3 regions of the Zoogloea oryzae genome follow, and region 1 is predicted to be linked to each of the others. Evidence: predicted binding sites of a transcription regulator. Region 1 holds the regulator's gene; each other region holds the start of a gene.
The links. Region 1 encodes FNR, which switches genes on or off when oxygen is low (the NO sensors DNR and NnrR bind a similar motif). Its sites were predicted from a motif close to TTGANCTAGNTCAA; they were not measured.
Positions count from the first base shown of each region.

Region 2: the regulator FNR is predicted to act here: its motif matches at 2,521-2,534, upstream of nirJ (heme d1 biosynthesis radical SAM protein NirJ).
Region 3: the regulator FNR is predicted to act here: its motif matches at 5,851-5,864, upstream of QQK25_RS12770 (OmpW/AlkL family protein).

Region 1 covers NZ_BSPX01000105.1:9-7,135, forward strand. Annotated here, with positions in the region: partial or broken gene QQK25_RS21020 (heavy metal translocating P-type ATPase) at 1-1,827, opposite strand, end outside; gene QQK25_RS21025 (sulfite exporter TauE/SafE family protein) at 1,849-2,565, opposite strand; gene hemN (oxygen-independent coproporphyrinogen III oxidase) at 2,653-4,047, opposite strand; gene fnr (fumarate/nitrate reduction transcriptional regulator Fnr) at 4,167-4,901, shown strand; gene QQK25_RS21040 (SirB2 family protein) at 4,902-5,288, opposite strand; gene QQK25_RS21045 (oxygen-binding di-iron domain-containing protein) at 5,364-6,104, opposite strand; gene QQK25_RS21050 (methyl-accepting chemotaxis protein) at 6,111-6,731, opposite strand; gene QQK25_RS21055 (transporter-like protein) at 6,877-7,127, opposite strand, start outside.
Region 2 covers NZ_BSPX01000076.1:11,493-18,619, reverse strand. Annotated here, with positions in the region: gene QQK25_RS19045 (cytochrome D1 domain-containing protein) at 1-1,210, opposite strand, end outside; gene nirJ (heme d1 biosynthesis radical SAM protein NirJ) at 1,267-2,463, opposite strand; gene QQK25_RS19035 (DUF3079 domain-containing protein) at 2,667-2,885, shown strand; gene QQK25_RS19030 (CreA family protein) at 2,902-3,366, opposite strand; gene QQK25_RS19025 (ATP-binding domain-containing protein) at 3,467-5,113, shown strand; gene QQK25_RS19020 (gamma-glutamylcyclotransferase family protein) at 5,133-5,567, shown strand; gene QQK25_RS19015 (lectin-like domain-containing protein) at 5,613-6,518, opposite strand; gene QQK25_RS19010 (recombination-associated protein RdgC) at 6,860-7,127, opposite strand, start outside.
Region 3 covers NZ_BSPX01000036.1:40,702-47,828, forward strand. Annotated here, with positions in the region: gene QQK25_RS12730 (integration host factor subunit alpha) at 1-282, shown strand, start outside; gene QQK25_RS12735 (MerR family transcriptional regulator) at 269-646, shown strand; gene QQK25_RS12740 (proteasome-type protease) at 758-1,507, shown strand; gene rsgA (ribosome small subunit-dependent GTPase A) at 1,511-2,404, opposite strand; gene QQK25_RS12750 (M48 family metallopeptidase) at 2,401-3,654, opposite strand; gene orn (oligoribonuclease) at 3,831-4,376, shown strand; gene QQK25_RS12760 (hypothetical protein) at 4,379-4,522, shown strand; gene rnk (nucleoside diphosphate kinase regulator) at 4,695-5,072, shown strand; gene QQK25_RS12770 (OmpW/AlkL family protein) at 5,154-5,777, opposite strand; gene QQK25_RS12775 (sulfite exporter TauE/SafE family protein) at 5,978-6,778, opposite strand; partial or broken gene QQK25_RS12780 (LysR family transcriptional regulator) at 6,873-7,127, shown strand, end outside.

The sequences.
Region 1 (7,127 bases):
CGCCACGCCCACCGGCGTGAGGGCTGCGGCCAGGAGCGGATCGAGCACCTCGGCCGGCAGCGCCGCCCCCCGCTCGGCAAGGAAATCCGGCGATCCAACCGCCACCTCGCGGCCATCCACGCGGCCAATCACGCCCTTGCCGCCCACCGCCTGCACGGCCTCGGCTGCGGCCCAGCTCAGGTTCTCGCCCCGCGCGGCAGCCACCACCGCCTGGGCCAGCGGGTGATGGCTGGTTTCTTCCAGGCTCGCCGCCAGCGCCAGCATGTCGGCGCGACTGGCGCCCGGCGCCACGCGCACGTCCAGCACCGCCGGCCGGCCTTCGGTGAGGGTGCCGGTCTTGTCCACCACCAGCGTGCGGATCTTCTCGGCCAGCTCCAGCGCCTCGGCATTGCGTACCAGAATGCCCGCCCGGGCGCCCTGCCCCGTACCCACCATCACCGCCGTCGGCGTGGCGAGGCCCAACGCGCAGGGGCAGGCGATCACCAGCACCGCGACGCCATTGACCAGCGCCGGCGCCAGCTCGCCGCCAATCCACCACCAGGCGAAGAAGGTCGCGAAGGCAATCGCCACCACCGTGGGCACGAAGATCGCCGCGATGCGGTCGGCCAGCCGCTGCACCGCCGGCTTGCCGCCCTGAGCCTGCTCCACCAGCCGCACGATACCCGCCAGCAGCGTCTCGGCGCCCACGCCCACCGCCCGGCAGCGCAGCACGCCGGCGCCATTCACGGTGGCCGCAAAGACCTTGTCGCCCGGCGCCTTGGCCACCGGCACGCTCTCGCCGGTGAGCATCGCCTCGTCGGCCGACGATTCGCCCGACAGCACCTCGCCATCCACCGGCACCGAATCCCCCGGCCGCAGCACAAAGACCATCCCGGCGACCACCTGCTCCACCGGCAACTCGACGATCTGCCCGTCGCGCTCGATGCGCGCCGTGGGCGGCTGCAGGCGCAACAGCGCCTCGACCGCCGCCGAAGTGCGCGCCCGGGCCCGGGCTTCCAGCAGCTTGCCCAGCAACACCAGGGTGATGATGCTGGCCGAGGCCTCGAAATAGACGTGCAGATCGTGTCGATCCAGCAGCACCACCGCGAGGCTGAAGAAGTAGGCCACACTGGTGCCCAGCGCCACCAGCACGTCCATGTTGGCGCCGCCGCCCAGCAGCGACGACCACGCACCCTTGTAGAAACGCCGCCCGATCCAGAACTGCACCGGCGTCGCCAGCAGCAGCTGCGCCCAGCGTGGCAGCCACTCGTCGTGATGCATCGAGCCGCTTGCGCCGGCGCCGAGCATCCCGATCATTTGAGCCAGGAAAGGCAGCGACAGCAGCGCCGAAATCCAGAACAACCGCAGCTCGGCGCGGAACTCCGCTTCCTTGCGGGCCCGCTCCGCCTCCCGGTCACGGCCAGCGATCGGCGTGGCGGTGAAGCCGGCTTTGGCGATGGCGCCGACGATGACGGCCGGATCGGTGAGCCCCGGGGTGAAGCGCACCCGGGCCGTCTCGGCGGCGAAATTGACGTTGCCATCCACGCCCGGCAATCGATTGACCACCTTCTCGATACGTGCCGCGCAGGCCGCGCAGCTCATGCCGCCGATGCCAAGCTCCAGCACCTGGGGCGCCACGTCGAAGCCGGCCTTGCGGATCGCGCCGAGGATGTCGGCGGCCGGCGCGCCGCCGGGCGTGGCGGTGATGCGGGCCTTCTCGGTGGCGAAATTCACCTTCGCGTCGACGCCTGGCAGGCGGTTGAGCACCTTTTCGAGGCGCACCGCGCAGGCGGCGCAGCTCATGCCGGACACCGGCAGGTCGTAACGCACGTCAGCCGGCTCGCTCATCCCGCGTACTCCAGTGTTGGGTCAGAAATGGCACACCACGCCATTCCACAGCTTGCTGCCCAGCGACGGCGTCGTCACCAGACCATAGACGCCGAAGGCGAGCACCACCAGTCCAGACCCCGTACGCACCGCCTGGTTCCGCACCACGTCGCGCAGGCGCTTGAGCACCAGGCCCGCCAGCATCAGGTTGGGCAGCGTGCCGAGGCCAAAGGCCAGCATCAGCGCCGCGCCGCGCTCGGCCGAGCCGGTGACGAGGGCCGTCGCCAGCACGCTGTACACCAGCCCGCAGGGCAGAAAGCCCCACAGCGCCCCCAGCGGAAACGCCTGGGCCACCGAGCGTGCCGGCAGGAAGCGCCGGGTGAGCGGCTGGATGCGGTTCCACAGCCGCTGGCCGAGCTTCTCGACCCCCGCCAGCGCGCGGGTGAAGCCGGTGAGGTAAAGCCCCAGCGCCACCAGCATCAGGTTGGCCGCCACGTACAGGGCGAGCTGGATCGGCAGGATGTCGTTGAACAGCATGCCCACCGTGCCGATGGCGCCCATCGCCGCGCCGGCCAGGGTGTAGCTGCCGATCCGGCCGAGGTTGTAGGCCAGGTGCAGCGGCCACTCGCGACGCTTCTGGCCGGGCATCTGGATCGTCTGCACGGTGAGCGCGCTGACGATGCCACCGCACATGGCCACGCAGTGGGTGCCGCCCAGCAGGCCGATCAGGAAGACTGCGAAGTAACCGGTTTCCGGCATGGTTTCAACCCTGCAAATGAAAAGCGCCCCGCGAGGTCACGGGGCGCATAGTTTAGTCCTGACGATCCGGAGCAACCAGACGGCGAATCAGATCACCTTGGAGTAGCGGGTCCGCTCCCGGTCGGAGCGCAGGTAACGGTCGAACACCATCGCGATGGCCCGCACCAGCATCCGGCCAGCGGGCAGCACGCTGATCCACTGGTCGTCGATCTTCAGGAGGCCGCCCTTCTCCATCTCGCGCAGGTCGGCGAGCTCGGCAGCGAAGTACTTCTTGAAGTCGATCAAGTGGGCGATCTCGATGGATTCGATGGACAGCTCGAAGTGGCACATGAGCGCCTGGATGATCGCCCGGCGCAGCAGGTCGTCCGGGGTTAACTCGATGCCGCGCAGCACCGGCAGGCGGCCGGTGTCGAGGATGTCGTAGTACTCGTCCAGCGTCTTCACGTTCTGGGCGTACGTCGGCCCGACCTTGCCGATGGCGGAGACGCCGAAGGCCAGCAGGTCGCACTCGGCGTAGGTCGAGTAGCCCTGGAAGTTGCGGTGCAGGCGGCCCTGGCGCTGGGCGGTGGTGAGCTCGTCGGTCGGCTTGGCGAAGTGGTCCATGCCGATGTAGACGTAGCCGGCCTCGGTGAGGCGGCGGATGGCCAGCTGCAGGATCTGCAGCTTGGTCTCGCCCGACGGCAGCTGCGCGTCGACGATGCGGCGCTGGGGCTTGAAGAGGCTCGGCAGGTGCGCGTAGTTGTAGATCGACAGGCGATCCGGCGACAGGGCCAGGATCTGCTCAAGGGTGCGGTTGAAGCTGATAACGTTCTGCTTGGGCAGGCCGTAGATCAGGTCGACACTCACCGACTTGAAGCCGTGGGCGCGGGCCGCGTCGATCACCAGCTTGGTTTCTTCCTCGCTCTGGACGCGATTGACGGCCTTTTGCACATCCGGGTTGAAATCCTGGATGCCGACGCTCATGCGGTTGAAGCCCAGCTCGGCCAGCAGCGCGACGGTGGCTTCATCGACCTTGCGGGGGTCGACCTCGATGGAGTACTCGCCGTCGGGCACCAGCGTGAAGTGCTTCTTCACGATGCCCATCAGCTGGCGCAGCTCGTCGTGGGACAGGAAGGTGGGCGTGCCGCCGCCCAGGTGAAGCTGCAGCACCTCCCGCGGGCCCTGCAGGCAGGCGACCTGAAGATCAACCTCCTTCTCGAGGTACTCCAGATACTTGGCCGAGCGCCCGTGATCCTTGGTGATGATTTTGTTGCAGGCGCAGTAGTAGCAGATCGTATTGCAGAACGGGATGTGGAAGTATAATGAGAGCGGTTTGCCAATCCCGCCGATCGACCTCTTGCCGAGCCAGTCGCACAGCGCGTCGGAGTTGAAGGCCTCGACGAAGCGGTCTGCGGTCGGATACGAAGTGTAACGCGGGCCATTCACATCAAACTTGCGAATGAGCTCGGGGTCGAAGATCAGATCTTTTTGAGTCGCGTTCATGGGCGTGCTTCTATTAATTCCGCGAAACGATCGCAGAATCATCCTGTAATCGTATTGATGTGGATCAAAGGGCTCCAAAGGTTGGTAAATCCTCTCAAGTCCAGGTGGTAAGCGTACAGATGAATTCTGCGATTCCAGCAACAATTATCGAGATCAAGACAGCTTGTTCCCAGTGTAATCTGCGCGAGCTGTGCCTGCCGTTCGGGCTCGACCCGCGGGAAATAAACCAGCTCGACGAGCTCGTCGGCAGCCGTCGCAAGATCAAGCGTCAGCAGCATCTCTACCGCTCCGGGGAGTCCTTCGAGGCGATCTACGCGATCCGCGCCGGCTCGTTCAAGACCGATGTCATTCTGGAGGACGGCCGCGATCAGGTCACCGGTTTCCAGATGACCGGCGAAGTCCTGGGGCTGGACGGCATCAGCACCGAACACCACTCGTGCAACGCCATCGCCCTCGAAGACAGCGAAGTGTGCGTGATCCCCTTCAGCCGCCTCGAAGAGCTGTCGCGTCAGGTCGAGAGCCTGCAGCACCAGTTCCACAAGATCATGAGCCGCGAGATCGTGCGCGACCACGGCGTGATGATGCTGCTCGGCTCCATGCGCGCCGAGGAACGCCTCGCCGCCTTCCTGCTCAACCTGTCCCAGCGCTTCACCGCGCGGGGTTTCTCGCCGTCCGAGTTCCATCTGCGCATGACCCGCGACGAGATCGGCTCCTACCTGGGCCTGAAGCTCGAAACCGTCTCCCGCGCCTTCTCGCGCTTCCAGGAAGAAGGCCTGGTGGCGGTCCAGCAGAAGCACATCCGCATCCTTGACACCCCGGGGCTCAAGCGGCTGCTGAACCACCACGCCATCTGATCAGACGAGCGCGAGCCAGCCCGCCGGGTTCTTGGTGAGCGCCACTGACACAATGTACGAAAACACGGCCGCCGCCGCGGCGAGCGCCACCACGCGCACGCCGAGCGGCCGCGTCGGTCGCAGGGCCACGACACCTAGGCCGATGTAGGCCAGCAGGCCCAGCACCTTGGCGGTCAGCCAGCCATCCACGAAGGGGTATTGCCCGGCCATCCACGCCAGAGCGATGGCGCTGGCGAGCAGACACGAGTCGATCACGTGAGGCAGGCGCCGGGTCAGCCGGGCCTTGAGCAGCGGCGATCCGGTGATCGACCACCAGCCGCGCAAAAGAAAACCCGCGCCGCTCAGCACGACGCAGGTGATGTGGAGATGCTTGATGAGCAGGTACATGTCGCCTCGGATGGGGTTACGCCTTGACGACATTTTCGGGCATCCGCCCTGCCCCGTCCTTGCGGGGCCTCAACTTCAGCCGCGCAGCACGCCCACTTCCAGCGCCGCGAACCAGTTGATGAAGCGCTGCACGTCGGCGCCCTGGTAGATCGAGCCGTGCTGGGGCACCAGCATGTCGATCTCCAGCCGCGAGACGCGCTCGCACCAGTCACGCTTGGCCCGGTCGGAGCCCATCCAGCGCTTGTGGAAGGCTTCCGCGTGGCGGATGTGGCGGGAGAAATCCTCCACGTACAGCCCGCCCTGGTCGGGCGGCAGCAGCGCCGCGCCGATGTCGCCGGAGAACAGGATCTTGGCCTTCGGGTCATACAGGTTGAAGTTGCCCGACGAGTGCAGATAATGGGCCGGCACGGCCTGCAGTTCGAGGCTGCCGAGCTTGATGGTCATGCCCGGATCGGGAATCGGCACGAAGGTGGTGTCCTCGCCGCCGAAGTGGGGCAGGAAGGACTGCCACAGCCAGCTGGTGTAGCACTTGAGATCCGGCTTGAACTCCAGCCACAGGGCCAGGGACGAGATGATGTCCGGGTCCTGGTGGGAGGCGAACAGGCCGGCCAGCTTGGTGGGGTCGCACTCTGCCGACAGGGCCGAGAAGACCGCCGGAAAGATCTCGATGCCGCCCGGGTCGCACAGCAGCGCCTCCTCGCCATCGACGATCACGTATTCGTTGGTGTCGATGATGTAGCCCGGCTTGGTCGCATCGCGCGCGATCGCCAGCCAGCGGTGGTCGTCTTCCTGGAAGATACAGTGAGCCTGCTTCATGGGTTCCTAGTCCTTTACGAGCCGTTCCTTGCCGAGCACTTCGAGGGATCGCTTGATCTGCGCGATCACCTCCGCGAAATCCGTCGAGACCTGCATCAGCGCCGGGCTGAACCCGCCGCCGTAAGCCGCCTCGATCTTGGCCGAGCGGGCCAGCACGCCGCCCAGTTCGACCAGTTGCTGGGTCTCCTCGACCGCCGCGCGCAGGCGCAGGTCGAGGGCGCGCAGCTTGACCTGCTGGGCCGACAGGCGCGCCATCCCGCGCTTGCGGGCCTCGCGCACGCCGGGCACCTCGCCGGCGAGGCGGATCGCCTCGGCGAGGATCCGCGAGTTGCGCTGCTGCTGGACGACGCCGGTGACGCTGCCCACCGAGCCGGAGGTCATGTCGCGCAGCGAGGCCATGTGTCGGGTGAGATCCTGGGCGAAGCGGCGCAGTTCGTTGGAGAGCACGCCGAAGCCCAGCGCGGCGTTGCCCGCGCGCTTGGCCAGGAAGATGGCGTTGAGGGCCATCAGGTTGATCCGGAAGGCCGTCGCGACGATGGCCTTGATTTCTTCGTTGACCCGCACGATGCCGGCAAGCTCGCCGGAGCGGTGGTTGGTCAGTTTGAGGTTTCGTTCGGGCGCATTCATTCGGGGCTCTCGGTGACGGACCGCATGGGTGGGACGCATCGATCGGAGCGGTCGCCGCCCTCGATCCCATCGGGATGAGCCGGCCGGCTGCCGCGGGGAGATTAACGGCGTGATGCCGTCAAGCTTGAGCCTCCCCGCAGCACCCTCAGGAAGCCGCCGGGCGCTTCGGCGGGAGCAGGAAATCCCGCGGCCGGGTGCGCAGGCGATGCCACAGACGGCGGCGCAGCTCGCGCAGGTCGGACTTGGGCAGATCGTAGGCGCGCACGGCGGTCATCAGCGACAGGGCGAAGCTCACCCCGAGGTTGAGCACGAACATCACCCCGACGCCGGCCACCGCCAGCGTGAGCAGCCCGGTGCCGACCCACTTCATCTCGAGGGACGACGTGGCAAGGCTGA
Region 2 (7,127 bases), on a different contig from region 1:
GCGTCTGCCAGTTCTGCATGTCGATCACGCTCACCTGGGCGTCCTTCAGGTTGGTGCTCGCCACCACCCGGCGGCCGTCGCGTAGCCACGAGATGCCCGAGCCCAGGTGCGGCATGCCGGGCAGATCCAGCGCAGCAATGGGGCGACGCACGTCGAGGTTGACCACCTGCCCGCGGCCTTCGCGGCTGGCGCCGACCAGGTTGGCGTAATCCTGCGTGAAGAAGAAGTCGTCCAGCGGCACGTCGAGCACCGTCCGGCGCGGGTTGAGATAACCCGGCGTGGCGATGGCTTCGCCCATCTTGTAGTCGTGCACGTAGCCGTTGAAGAAGGGCTTGGCGGCCGGGTCGTAGGACACTTCCCAGATTTCCGGCAGATCCTTCAGGCCGATGATGAAGCTCTTCCGCGGCGCGGCGTCGTACACCGCCGAGATGCGCGAGGCGGCGTCGCCCTTGAGGTTGGCGCCGTCGATGACCTTGAGCAGCTTGAGGTCGGCATCGAAGATCACCACGTTGCCCGGCAGATAGTTGGCCACCGCAACAAAGCGCCCGTCGGACGACACCGCCGCGTTGCGGGTGTTGATGCCCGCGCGCACCTCGGCGACGACCTTCAGGTTCCAGATGTCGAACTTGCTCACCCAGCCGTCCCGCGAGGCGAAGAACACGTAGCGGCCGTCCGGCGTGAACTTCGGCCCGCCGTGCAGGGCGTAGCGCGACGGGAAGCGGAAGATGCGCTCCATGCGGTCGCCGTCGAGCACGCTCACGTGGTGATCGCCAGCCTCGACGACGATGAACAGGTTCATCGGGTCGGCCTTGGCCACGTCGCCCTGGCGCGCGTCGGGCAGGCTGCCGGGCGGGAAGGGCTCGGTGCGCGAGGCGCGGATGTCGGCCTCGCTCCAGGCCGGCGCCGGGCTCACCGGCGAGTAGATCCAGCCGGCAAGCGCCTCGATCTCGTCGGGCTGGAGCGTCTGGCCGAAGGGCGGCATCTGGGTGGCGGCGCGGCCTTCGCGGATGGTGGCGACAGCGTCCTTGCGCTTGAGGCGCTCGAGGCTCTCGGGCAGCAGCGCCGGGCCCATGCCTCCGAGGCGGCCGGCGCCATGGCAGGAGAGGCAGTGCTGGGTGTAGAGCGCGGGGGCGTCGGCGGCAGCGGCCGGCGCCAGGTTGCCGACGAACAGGGCGGCGAGGATCAGGCTGGAAATCTTCATGGCGCGCATTCGGTGTGGATCGGGCGGGGCCCGACGGGTTCGGGGCCGGGATGACGCTGGGCGGATCAGGCGGCCGGCTGCAGGCGCACCCACGGCTTCACCTCGAGCCGCGCCGCATCGTCAGCCACGCCGATCTCGGCGTTGTCGAGGTAGCAGCCGGGGTCTTCCTGCCACGGGTCGCCGGTGAGCTGCTGGGCGCGCACGCGGGTGTTGCCGTTGCACATGACGAGGTAGCGGCACTCGGCGCAGCGGCCGGTAACAGGCCGGGGCGACTGCTTGAGGCCGGCCATCAGCGGGTCGGAGACATCCGTCCAGATGTCGCCGAACTTGCGCTCGCGCACGTTGCCCAGCGTGTGGTGCCACCACATGGTGTCGGGGTGCACGTTGCCCAGGTTGTCGATGTTGGCGACGTTGATACCGCTGGAGTTGCCGCCCCACTGCATCAGCTTCGCCTCGATGTGGGCGGCCCGCTCGGGGAAGCGGCGGCGCACCCACTGCAGGAAGAACGGGCCGTCGGCGTCGTTGTTGCCGGTGGTGAAATCCTTGTCGAGGCCGCGCCTTTCGCAATCCCAGGCGGTCTCGAAGAGCAGCTCCATCGCGTCGCGGGTGAGGATGTGGCGGGCGTCGTCGGCGCGGTTCTTGTTGCCGCGGCCGGCATAGTTGAGGTGCGAGAAATAGAAGCGGTCGATGCCTTCGTCTTCCACCAGCTGCAGCACGCCGGGCAGGTCGGACGCGTTGTCCTGGGTCATGGTGTAGCGCACGCCCACCTTCACGCCGAGCTCGCGGCAGCGGCGCAGGCCGGCCAGCGAGCGGTCGAAGGCGCCGTCGAGGCGACGGAACTTGTCGTGGGTCTCGCGGATGCCGTCGAGGCTCACCCCCACGTAGTCGAAGTCGGCGGCGGCAATGCGCTCGATGTTGCTGTCGTCGATCAGCGTGCCGTTGGACGACAGGCCCACGTAGAAGCCCATCGCCTTGGCGCGCCCGGCGATCTCGAAAATGTCGGGGCGCAGGAGCGGCTCGCCGCCGGAGAGGATCAGCACCGGCACCCGGAAGGCCTTGAGGTCGTCCATGGTGCGGAAGATCTCGTGGGTCGAAAGCTCGCCGGCAAAATCGGTGTCGGCCGAGATCGAGTAGCAGTGCTTGCAGGTGAGGTTGCAGCGGCGGATCAGGTTCCAGATCACCACCGGACCCGGCGGGTTGCGCTTCGGCCCGATCGGCGTGGGCGCCGCGATTTCGCGGAGATAAGCGGAGATGCGGAACATGACGGCAGCCTCGGTAAGGGATGGCCCGATTGTCACCGCCGCCCGGGCGCCATGACCTTGACGGGTATCAACGGCGCAGGGCTGATCGCACCGCGGACGGGCACCAGCGCCGCGTTTTGTTAGCGTGGATCAAAGCGCGTCCGGCTGGCGGGGGTAAGCTACCGATATCCGAGCAAAACACTCAACTACTCCAGCGCCACGCCATGGCCAAGAAGTTTCCCCTGCACCCGAAGCACCCCGAGCGCATCTGCTGGGGCTGCGACAAGTATTGCCCGACGGACGCCCTCGCCTGCGGCAACGGCTCGGGCCGCACGCTTCACCCGGCCGAGATGCTGGGCGAAGACTGGTACACCTTCGGCGACTGGGGCCTCGACATCGACCCCGAGACCGACAGCGTGCCGCCGACCCGCGACGGAACCTGAGCCGGCCGATCCGGCGCTACTTCGCGCCCCAGGGCATCACCGGCACCGTCGAGATGCTGTTGGCCGGCGCGCCGTCGATCAGCTTGCGGCTGATGGCGACGTACACCAGCGTGTTGTTGGCCTTGTCGAACATCCGCACGATGCGCGTCTCCTTGAACACCAGCGAGGTGTCCTCCGAGAACACCACCTCGTTCTCGGGCAGCTTGGCCGGCAGGGTGATCGGGCCGGTCTGGCGGCAGGCCAGCGAGAACTGCGACGGGTCCTGGGCCAGCCCGAGGCTGCCCGACACGCCGCCGGTGCGGGCCTGGCTCACGTGGCAGGTCACGCCCGGCACCCTGGCGTCGTGGAAGGCCTCGACGCACACCTTGTGGTTGGCGCCGATGAGTTTCCAGGTGGTGGTCACGCAGCCCACCTCGTCGGCGGCGGCGTGGGTGGCGGCAAGGCCGAGGACGATCGTGGCAAAGGCGTTGCGGTAGCGCATCAGGGGCTCCTTTCTGACAGAATGAGGCACATCCGGCTGCCCGGACGTCATCCGGGCCACTGTACCCCAAACGCCCCCGACAACCCACCCGTCGACACCCATGGCCATCGTTCATCCCGCAGGCTGGCGCGAGCTGGCCGCCACCGGCGCCGCCCAGCGCGAGATCGAGACCCTCGCCCAGCTCGCCGACGGCCTCTCCGACGACTACACGATCTTCCACGGCGTGCACTGGACGCGCATCCACCAGGGCCGCCACGCCATCGTCGGCGAGATCGACTTCGCCATCGTCGGCCCCACCGGCAAGCTGCTGCTGGTCGAGCAGAAATCCGGCTTTCTGGCCGAGACGCCCGGCGGCCTGGTCAAACGCTACGGCCAGAAGGACAAGCAGGTGGCGATGCAGCTCGCCCGCAACGTGGACGCCCTCACCAACCGGCTGCGCGCCGTGTGCGACGGCGATCCCATCGAGGTGGACGCCCTGTTGTTCTGCCCCGACTACACCGTGCGCTCGCCCGGCACGGCCGGCATCGACCCGGCGCGCATCGTGGACGCCACCCGGCGCCCGTATCTGATCGAGGTGATCCGCGCCATCCTGCCCGCCAGCGGCCCGCGGCTCATCAACCGGGCCAAGGTCGAGCGCTTCCTGGGCGACGTGCTGGAGCTGGTGCCCGAGGTGCACGCCATCGTCGGCGAGGCCCACGCCCTGTACACCCGGCTCGCCGGCGGGCTGGCCGACTGGGCGCGGCGGATCGACTTCACGCCCTTCCGCCTGCGCGTGGTGGGCACCGCCGGATCGGGCAAGACCCAGCTGGCGATGGCCGCCTACCGCGACGCCCTGGCCGCGGGCCGGCGCCCCATGTACGTCTGCTACAACCGCCCGCTGGCCGACCACATCGCGCTGATCGCCCCGCCCGGCGGCATCGTCGTCACCTACCACCAGCTCGCCGACCGCCTGCTGCGCGCCCGCGGTGACGCACCGGATTTCACCCGGCCCGACGCCTTCGCCCGCCTCGAAGCCGCCCTCGACAGCCTCCAGCCCATCGATGCCGACCAGGTGGACGAGCTCATCATCGACGAAGGCCAGGATTTCCAGGCCGGCTGGGCCCGCAACCTGCTGCGCTTCCTGCGCCCCGGCGGCCGCGCCTGGTGGCTCGAAGACCCGCTGCAGAACCTCTACGCCCGCCCGCCGGTCGATCTGCCCGGCTGGGTGACGCTCCACGCCGACACCAACTACCGCAGCCCGCGGGACATCCTCGCCAGCCTCAACCGGCTGCTGCCCGGGCGGCCCGTGGAAGCCGGCAGCCCGGTGTCCGGCGCCGAGGTGGAGATCATCAGCTACGCCGGCCCGGATGATCTCGCCGCCGCCTCGACCCGCGCCCTCACCCGCGCCGTCGGGCTGGGCTTCAAGCGCCCGCACATCGCCCTCGTCACCTACCGCGGCCGCGAGCATTCGCTGCTCACGCCCCTCACCCGGCTGGGCAACTTCCCGCTCAAGGCGCCCACCGGCCGCTACGACCTGCTCGGCAACCCCATCCTCACCGACGGCGACATCCTCATCGACTCGGTGCACCGCTTCAAGGGCCGCGCCGCCCCCTGCGTGATCCTCACCGAGATCGACTTCACCACCCTCGATGACGCCGCCATCCGACGCCTCTTCGTCGGCGCTACCCGCGCCACCCTCAAGCTGATCCTGGTGGCCACCGAGCCCGCCGCCGCGGTGCTGCGCGAGCGCCTCCTGCCCGCATCCTGACCATTTCCCGGAGCCCCCGATGCCGCCCGCCCCCACCCACTGCTTCACCTACGGCTCGCTGATGTGCGAGGACATCATGGGCGCCGTGTGCGCCGCCCGCGCACCCTTCGTCGCCGCCACCCTCGACGGCTACCGGCGCGGGCCGGTGATCGGGCAGGAATACCCGGGCATGCAGCCGGCCCCCGGCTGCCGGGTGGAGGGCGTGCTCTACCTCGATCTGCCCGACGCCGCCTGGGCGCGCATCGATCACTTCGAGGGCGACGAATACACCCGCGAACAGGTAACCGTGCGCACCGCCGACGGCCGCTCGCTCGCCGCCTGGACCTATGTCTTCAAGCCCGAGTTCGCCAGCCGGCTTGGCCCCGGCGAATGGGACTTCCAGCGCTTCCTCGCCACCGGCAAGGCCCGCTTCACCGCGCAGTTCATGGGCTTCGACGAATCCACCCGCCCATGAAAAACGGCGGCCGCAAGGCCGCCGGACGGTTGAGCCGGGGCTGACTCAGCCGCGCAAACGACGCACCCCAAACCAGCCGAGACCGCTCAACATCAGGGCCAGGATGCCAGGTTCGGGCACGCTGCCGCCGCCCGGATTGGTCGGATCAACCACCGGGGCGAATTCGCTGTTGAACACCCAGCGCCGGATGTCATGGTCGGCCGTGGCCGCGCCGGTGCCCGAGGTGAAGCCAACGAAGGCGTTGGTGGTGCCGAGCACCGACACCAGATCGACGGTGTAGCTCATCAACGCGGCCGCCGGGCGGGTGTCGTTGAGGGCCAGACGCACCTCGAGGCTGTCGGTCACGCCGTTGTAATCCACCCAGGCGTGGAAGATGCTGCCGCTGTCGAGTTGGGCCGGCAGGGTGTCGGCACGCACCACCGAGCACACGCTGCCCGACAGGTTGATGCCGGCGTGGTTGTCGTTGTTGCCGTCGCAGGGGCCGTTGTTCCAGTTGTCGAACTCGACGCCCACGCTGTTGGCGAGCCCGTCGTAACCGATCCCGCCACCGCCGCCACCGGCCGTATTGGCCACGGTCTGCACGGTGAACACGATGCCGTCGGCGCCGCCATTGCCCTGGTTGGTGAACTGGAACTCGAAATAGCTCGAGAACGACGCGTCCGAGGCCAGCGAGATGGCATTGGTCAGGAAGGCGCTGCCCGACTGGGCGTAGTTGTTGGTGAGGCGCAGCACCCGCTCGTCGCCGACATTGGGGCCCACCACGCCCACGCCGCCGGTGTCGATGGTGGCGGTGACGCCGTTGAGGGTGAAGTCGGCCAGGCTGTTGAAGTTCTGCATATTGACCAGCAGCGCGTGGGCCGGCGCCGCGGCGAACAACGCGCCGCTCACCCCGATCATGCCGGCCAGCCGGCGCAGCCCGGTGGATTTCGAGAATTCGGATTTCTTCGACATGGACAAACCTCCCGATGCGGTCAGATGTGCTTACACCCACCCTCTGGCGAGCGTTATCCGCAAAGACGCATAAGCCATGCCAAAAAACACAAGATGCCCCTGTCCTGCATTTTGGGCGCGCCTGCCCAAAATGACCGAGAACATTGCAGCACGCGCTTTTCGGGGAAAATCCCGGCCAAAAGCCCGAATTGGGTATTTATAAAAATCAACGAATTGAAAAATTCGTCAGGCGCCCGTTCTGGGCAGCCTGTGCAGAACGGAGGACGAAAAAATGCCGCCAGGTGTTAAAAATTCCGACACCTGACGGCACTTTCGATTGACGCCGGCAGCCCGGCCGCGGGTCAGATCACCGTTTCCTTGTCCTCGCCCCCCAGCACCTCCAGCAGCGCGGGGATCAGGCGCGACAGTTCGCCGCTCATCAGGGCAAAGTCTGCCTCCATCTGCATGTCGGCGGATTCGGCGTTTTTGTCGGCTTCTTCCTTGATGATATCGAGGAAGGCGACCCGCTTGATCTCCATCTTCTCGGTGAGCACAAAGCTCACCCGGTCGTCGAAGGTCAGCGCGAGGCGGGTCGGCAGCTTGCCGGCGGCCAGGTGGTCCTGCACGTCC
Region 3 (7,127 bases), on a different contig from region 1:
GAACTCGCCGACATGCTTTTTGAACAGGTTGGCCTCAACAAGCGCGAAGCCAAGGACATGGTGGAGTGCTTCTTCGAGGAGATCCGGCTGGCACTGGAGCGGGGCGACTGCGTCAAGCTCTCGGGCTTCGGCAACTTCCAGTTGCGCGAGAAGCCCCAGCGGCCGGGTCGCAATCCCAAAACCGGCGAAGAGATTCCGATCACGGCCCGGCGCGTGGTGACTTTCCACGCCAGCCAGAAGCTGAAGGCCAATGTGGAGCAACTGAGCGATGTCGCAAAGTGATGCCCCGGCAGCTGCAGAGCTGCCGCCCATCCCCGCCAAACGTTACTTCACCATCGGTGAGGTGAGCGACCTGTGCGGGGTCAAACCCCATGTGCTGCGCTACTGGGAGCAGGAATTCACCCAGCTGCGCCCGGTCAAGCGGGGCGGAAACCGGCGTTATTACCAGCACCACGAGGTGCTGCTGATCCGCCGGATCCGTGAACTGCTGTATCAGGACGGCTTCACCATCTCCGGGGCGCGCAACCGCCTCGACGAGATGGCGGCCCGCAAGCGCGAGGATGCGGAGGAGTCCGTCAGCCTGCGCGAGCAGCTGGTGTCCGTCCGCACCGAGATTAAGTCCATCCTGCAGCTCCTGCAGGGCTGAAGCCGCCGGAGGCGTCCGCGCCTCCGTCCGGCCAGGCATGCAACACACGCCGGCGGTGCGTTCCTGCACCGCCACTCATCTTCACGACCCGATTTCCCCCCGAGGCTTCCCATGACCTACTGTGTCAGCATGCTGCTCGACGCGGGTATGGTGTTCCTGTCGGACTCCCGTACCAACGCCGGCGTCGACCACATCAACACCTTCCGCAAGACGAGCATTTTCCAGCGCCCTGGCGAGCGCGTGCTGGTGCTGATGAGCTCCGGCAACCTGGCGATCACCCAGCAGCTCGTGTCGATGCTGCGGGAAGCCATGGCCGCCCAGGACGGGCGCGAGAACCTCTGGTCGGTGCCCAACATGTTCGAGGCGGCCCGCCACGTGGGCGAGATGCTGCGCGAAGTGCATCGCCGTGACGCCGAGGCGCTGAAGAACTTCGGCATCGACTTCACCGCGGCGCTGATCCTCGGTGGCCAGATCGGCACCGAGCAGCCGCGCCTGTTCCACATCTACGCCGCCGGCAACTTCATCGAGGCCACGCCCGACACCCCGTACTTCCAGATCGGCGAATCCAAGTACGGCAAGCCCATCATCGACCGCGTGGTGAAGCGTTACACCAGCCTCGACGAAGCGGCCAAGCTGGCGCTGATCTCGATGGATTCGACGATCCGCTCCAACCTCTCGGTGGGCGTGCCGCTGGATCTGACAATCCTCAAGACCAACGAGCTGAAGATCGCTTCGCACATCAGCATCGACGCCAAGAACGAATACTTCGCGATGATCCGCAACCGCTGGAGCGAGGCCCTCGGCCACGCCTTCGACGAGCTGCCCAACCCCGACTGGCTGGACGCGGGCGAGCAGCTTTAAGCCTTACCAGCCCTGGGCCTGACGCCGGGCGCTCTCGCACTCGGCGCGGAACTCCAGAAACTGCCTCAGCCGGCGGGCGTCGATCTTGCCGGCGTCAGCCGCCTCGCGCAGGGCGCAGCCCGGCTCGGTGTCGTGGCGGCAGTCGCGGAAGCGGCACTGGCCCGCATAGGGCCGAAACTCCGGAAAGCTCGCCTCGAGCGCTTCGGAGCTCAGATGCACCAGCCCGAAGGTCTGCATCCCCGGGCTGTCGATGATGCCGCCGCCTTCGGGCAGCGGGTACAGCCGGGCGAAGGTGGTGGTGTGCTTGCCGGTATCCAGCACCTCCGATATCTCCCGCGTCTCGGCCCGGGCTTCCGGGATCAGGGCGTTGGTCAGGGTTGATTTACCCATCCCCGATTGCCCCACCAGCAGGCTGGTCTCGCCGATCAGGCGGGCTCGCAGCGCCTCCACGTCATCCAGCGCCGACAGTTCCAGCACCGGGTAGCCCAGCGCCGAAAAGGTGGCAAGGCGCGCCCGCGCGTCTTCCAGCCCGGCGGGCAGGTCAGTCTTGTTGAGGACGATCAGCACCTTCACGTGCTGGTCTTCGGCGGCGCACACGCAGCGCGACACAAACTCATCCGAAAAGCTCGGCTCGGTGGCCACCACCATCACCACCTGGGTGGCGTTGGCGGCGATCAGCTTCTGGCGCCACGCATCCGAGCGGTAGAGCAGGCTGGTGCGCTCGATCAGCTTGTCGATCACGCCCTGGCCGGGGCCGGTGCTGGCCACCTGAACCCGGTCTCCGCAGGCGAACACGCTCTTCTTGCCCCGGGGCACGCACAGCAGGATTTCGCCGTCGTCGGTTCTAACTTCGTACTGGCGCCCGAAGGCGGCGATGAGGGTGCCGGTGGTTTTCAACGGGCGAGTTCCTGCAGACGGGCGATGCGGATCGCCGCGGGGGGATGGGAGTCGTACACGCTGGAATACACCGGATCGGGCGTGAGCGTGGAGGCGTTGTCCCGGTAGAGCTTGACCAGCGCGCTCACCAGCTCGGCCGCCGGGGCGTGGCTGGCGGCGTAGGCGTCGGCCTCGAACTCGTGCTTGCGCGACCAACGGCTCATCAGCGGGGTGAGCGGAAAGGTGAACACCGGCAGCACCAGGGCAAACAGCACCAGCGTCGGCGCGGTGCCGCTGGCCTGCATCCCCAGCCCTTCAAAGAACCACGCCTGCCCGGCCAGATGGCCCAGCAGCGCGAAGAAGGCCAGGCTGCCGGCGCCGATCACCGCGAGGCGCTTCCAGATGTGGTGATGGTGATAATGGCCGAGCTCGTGGGCCAGCACGGCCTCGACCTCGGCGGGGGAGAGCTTGTCGAGCAGGGTGTCGAAGAAGACGATGCGCTTGGCGGCGCCAAAGCCGGTGAAGTAGGCGTTGCCGTGGGCCGAGCGCTTGGAGCCGTCCATCACGAACAGGCCCGACAGGCGGAAGCCACAGCGGGTGAGCAGCGCCTCGATGCGCGTCTTCAGGGCGCCGTCGTCCAGCGGCTTGAACTTGTTGAACAGCGGCGCGATGAAGGTCGGGTAGATCAGCATCACCAGCAGGTTGAACACCAGCCAGAAGGCCCAGACGTAAAACCACCACAGGCTGCCCATGGCGGCCATCAGCCACAGCACGAAGGCGATCAGCGGCAGGCCGATGACGGCCGACAGGGCCGCGCCCTTGAGCGTGTCGGCCACGAACAGCCCCGGCGTGAGCCGGTTGAAGCCGAAGCGCGCCTCCAGCCCGAAGCTGCGGTAAATGGTGAGCGGCAGATCGATGAGCCACGACAGCACCGCCACGGTGGCGATGAAAGCCACCCCGTGGGCGAGGCTGCCCGTGTCGAAGAAGCGCCCGGCCAGATCATGCAGCGCCTGCAGCCCGCCCCCCACGGTAAGCACCACCATCAACGCCGCCGAGATCAGCAGATCCACCACCCCCAGGCGCACCCGCGCCACGGTGTAATCGGCCGCCTTGGTGTGGGCGTCCAGGGTGATGCGGGCGGCAAACGGGGCCGGCACCGCGCCCCGGTGGGCGGCCACATGGCGCATCTGGCGCGTGGCCAGCCACAGGCGCACGAGCAGGCCGGCACCGAGGGCAACAAGGAACAGGGCGGAGAAACTGCTGGCGTTCATCAGGTACGGATCGAGGCTGAGGATGGGGTGAAGACGACGGGCAAATCCGGGAAACACGCACCGGCGAAACAGGTGCTGCATAAGGGCGCTGCAGAAGGGCGCAGCGCGCCTGCAGGGCGGCGGAAACGGGCGGCAACGGCGTAGAATCGCGCCTTTACCGATAAAGCGAGCCGATTATGGCACAGGACCAGAATCACCTCATCTGGCTGGACATGGAAATGACCGGCCTCGAACCCGACAGCGACCGCATCATCGAGATGGCGATGGTCGTCACCAACAGCAACCTCGACGTGGTGGCCGAAGGCCCGGTGATCGCCGTGCATCAGACCGACGCGGTGCTCGACGGCATGGACGAGTGGAACAAGAACACCCACGGCCGCTCTGGCCTCATCGAGCGGGTCAAGGCCTCCACCATCAGCGAAGCCGAAGCCGAAGCCACCTACCTCGAGTTCATGAAGCAGTACGTGCCCTCGCGCACCACCCCCATGTGCGGCAACTCCATCGGCCAGGACCGCCGCTTCATGGCCCGCTACATGCCCACCCTCGAAGGCTACTTCCACTACCGCAACCTGGATGTCTCCACCCTCAAGGAGCTCTGCCGCCGCTGGCGCCCGGATGTGTACAAGGGCCTCGAGAAGAAGGGCGCCCACAAGGCCCTGGACGACATCCTCGAATCCATCGCCGAACTGCGCTACTACCGCGAACACTTCCTCAAGGTGTGACGATGGACCGCGCCACCCTGCGTGCCTGGTGGCAGCGCAACCGGCGCCGGGTCATCGGCCTGGCGCTGGTGTGCGTGTTCTTCTTTCTGCTCGGGCGCTTCAGCCACAACACCGTGTCGCCCCTGATGTGCAAGATCTACGGTTGAGGAACCGTCCGCCCCCTGCGTGGTCTGTCTTTACGGACAGACCGTAGCGGGGGCGAACATCCCGCCCCGCCGGCTGGTTTCCGAGTGGTCGAATCGCCCCGCGACGATTCGGCCATTTTCTTTGGCGCGTCGATCCACGACGGGCCAGCCACCAACCGCAAGAGGAAACCTCATGAAACCCGAGATCATCGTCACCGCCTGCGACCTGGATCGCCTCGAAATGCTGCTCGCCATGCCGCCGAACCGCGGCCGCAGCGATCTGGACGGCTTGCGCGACGAACTCGCCCGCGCCACCGTCGTCGACACCGCCCCCGACCACCTCATTACCCTCAGCCGCCGCGCCCGTTTCCGCGAGGAAACCTCCGGCCGCGAATACGAACTCACCCTCGCCTGGCCTCACGAAGCCAGCGCCGCCGAAGGCAAGGTCTCGATCTTCTCGCCCGCCGGCAGCGCGCTGCTCGGCCTCTCCATCGGCCAGCAGATCGACTGGCAGACCCCCGAAGGCCACGCCATCCGCCTCACCGTCCTGGCCGTCGCGCCGGCCGGCTGACGCCCGCGCGCTGCGGCGCGAAGTTCGCAAGCCATGAAAAAGGCGCCCATCGGGCGCCCTTCGGCTGACTGCGCTGCGCGCTCAGAAGCGGTAGCCGATGCCCACGCCGTAGGTGATCGGGTTCAGGTCGAGCTTGCCGATCTTGGTGCCGCCGAGTTTCACGTCGGTGTCCATCTGGATGTACTTGGCGTCGAGGTTGATCGACCACTTCTTGTCGATCGCGTAGTCCATGCCCACCTGGGCGGCGAGGCCCCAGGAGCTGCCATCCACCGACACCTTGCCCAGGGCGGTGTTGAAGCTGTCCTTGGTGAAGATGGTGTAGTTGAGGCCCAGGCCCACATAGGGCTTGAAGGCGCCCAGGTCGGTGAAGTGGTATTGCAGCAGCAGGGACGGCGGCAGGGCCTGCACGTGGCCGATGCCACCCAGCGCGGCGGTCTTGATGTCCACGTCCTGCGGGTAGGTCAGGACCAGCTCGGCGGCGATGTTCTTGGTGAAGAAGTAGCTGATGTCCACTTCCGGGATCCAGCGCTTGTCGGCGCTGACGGTACCGACACCGGCGTTCTGCAGGCCGTCGGCGTTGCCGTTGTCCCAGCTCAGATAGACGGCGCGGGCGCGCACCATCCACGGGCTTTCCTGGGCCTGGACGGCGCCGGCGGACAGGGCGGCGAGGGCGGCAACGGTGCAGGCGGCGATTTTCTTGTACATGTGTGATCTCCCTTTTGAATGTTTCAATCAGATGAAAACCGCAGGGATAATATCCACACGGTTTGTAGGGCTTTTGACCCAGGTCAAGCCTGTTTCATCTTTTGAAATGAGCTAAAGGCTTGATATGGCATGGGTTTTATGTCGAAGGAATTGCTGCGCCGCGACGATCCGACGCAGCGCGCCGCTTTGCCCTCGTCCCGCTACCAGGACAGCAGCCGGAGCAGATATCCGCTCTCGGTCCGCGCCACGAGGGCGAGGCCGGAGGCGATCAGCAGCCCGTTGAGCACCCGCCGGAAGCCTTCCACCGACAGGCGCTTGTCCACCCGTCCGGCGAGGCGGTTGCCCAGGTGGGTGGCGGGCAGCAGGATGAGCGCGGTGAGCAGCAGCGGGCCGTCGATGAGGCCGGTGGCGGCGCACAGGGCGACGCGCCACAGGGTGGAGATGGCGATCAGCACGGCCTGGGTGGCGCGAAAGGCGTTGCGCTCGGGCAGGCGGGCCTGCAGATAGGTGGCATAGACGAAGCCGCCGCTGCCGAACAGCCCGCCGAGCACGCCGCCGCCGATGCCCCAGACCCACGCGGCGCCGGCCGGCGGCTGGCTGCGGGGGGCGCTGCTGCGCAGGCTCCAGGCGCCGTAGGCCATCACGAAGCCGCCGAGCAGGGCGGCCATCAGCGAGACGGGCAGCACCTGCAGCAGCGCCACCCCGATGGTCTGGCCGAGGGCCATGCCGGGCACGAGGCGCAAGAGGGCGGCGCGGTCCACCTGGCTGCGCAGGGTGTAGCCCCGTTGCATGGCGCTGGTGGCGTCGAGCAGGGCCAGCAGCGGCACGATGCGCGTCACCGGCATGGCCCAGGCGAGGGGCGTGGAGGCGATGAGGCCGGTGCCGAAACCGACCAGCGAAAAGATGGCGTAGGCCACGGTGAGCACGGCGAAGACGCCGAGCAGCGCGAGCGGGCTGGTGCTGAACAGGGTGTCGAGGGTGAGCAGCGGCGTGGCAGGCATGGGGGCGATCCGGTGTTGAACGACCCCCCGAGTGTGGTGGCGGGCGTGCTATAACGCCAATATCGAATTAATCGCCTACCTATTACATTAAAGAATGATTAGCTTCAGGCAGATCCGCTATTTCCTGGCCGTGGCGGAGGCCGGCAATTTCTCTCTGGCGGCCGCCGGGCTGTTTGTGGCGCAGCCGGCCTTGAGTCGGCAGATCGCGGCGCTGGAGGAGGAGCTCGGGGTGACGCTCTTCGTGCGCGAGGCGCGGGGCGTGCGGCTCACGCCGGGTGGCGAGCTGTTCCGGGCGCGGGTGGCGGGGATGGATGCGGAGCTGGCCAGCGCGGCGGACGACACCCGGGCG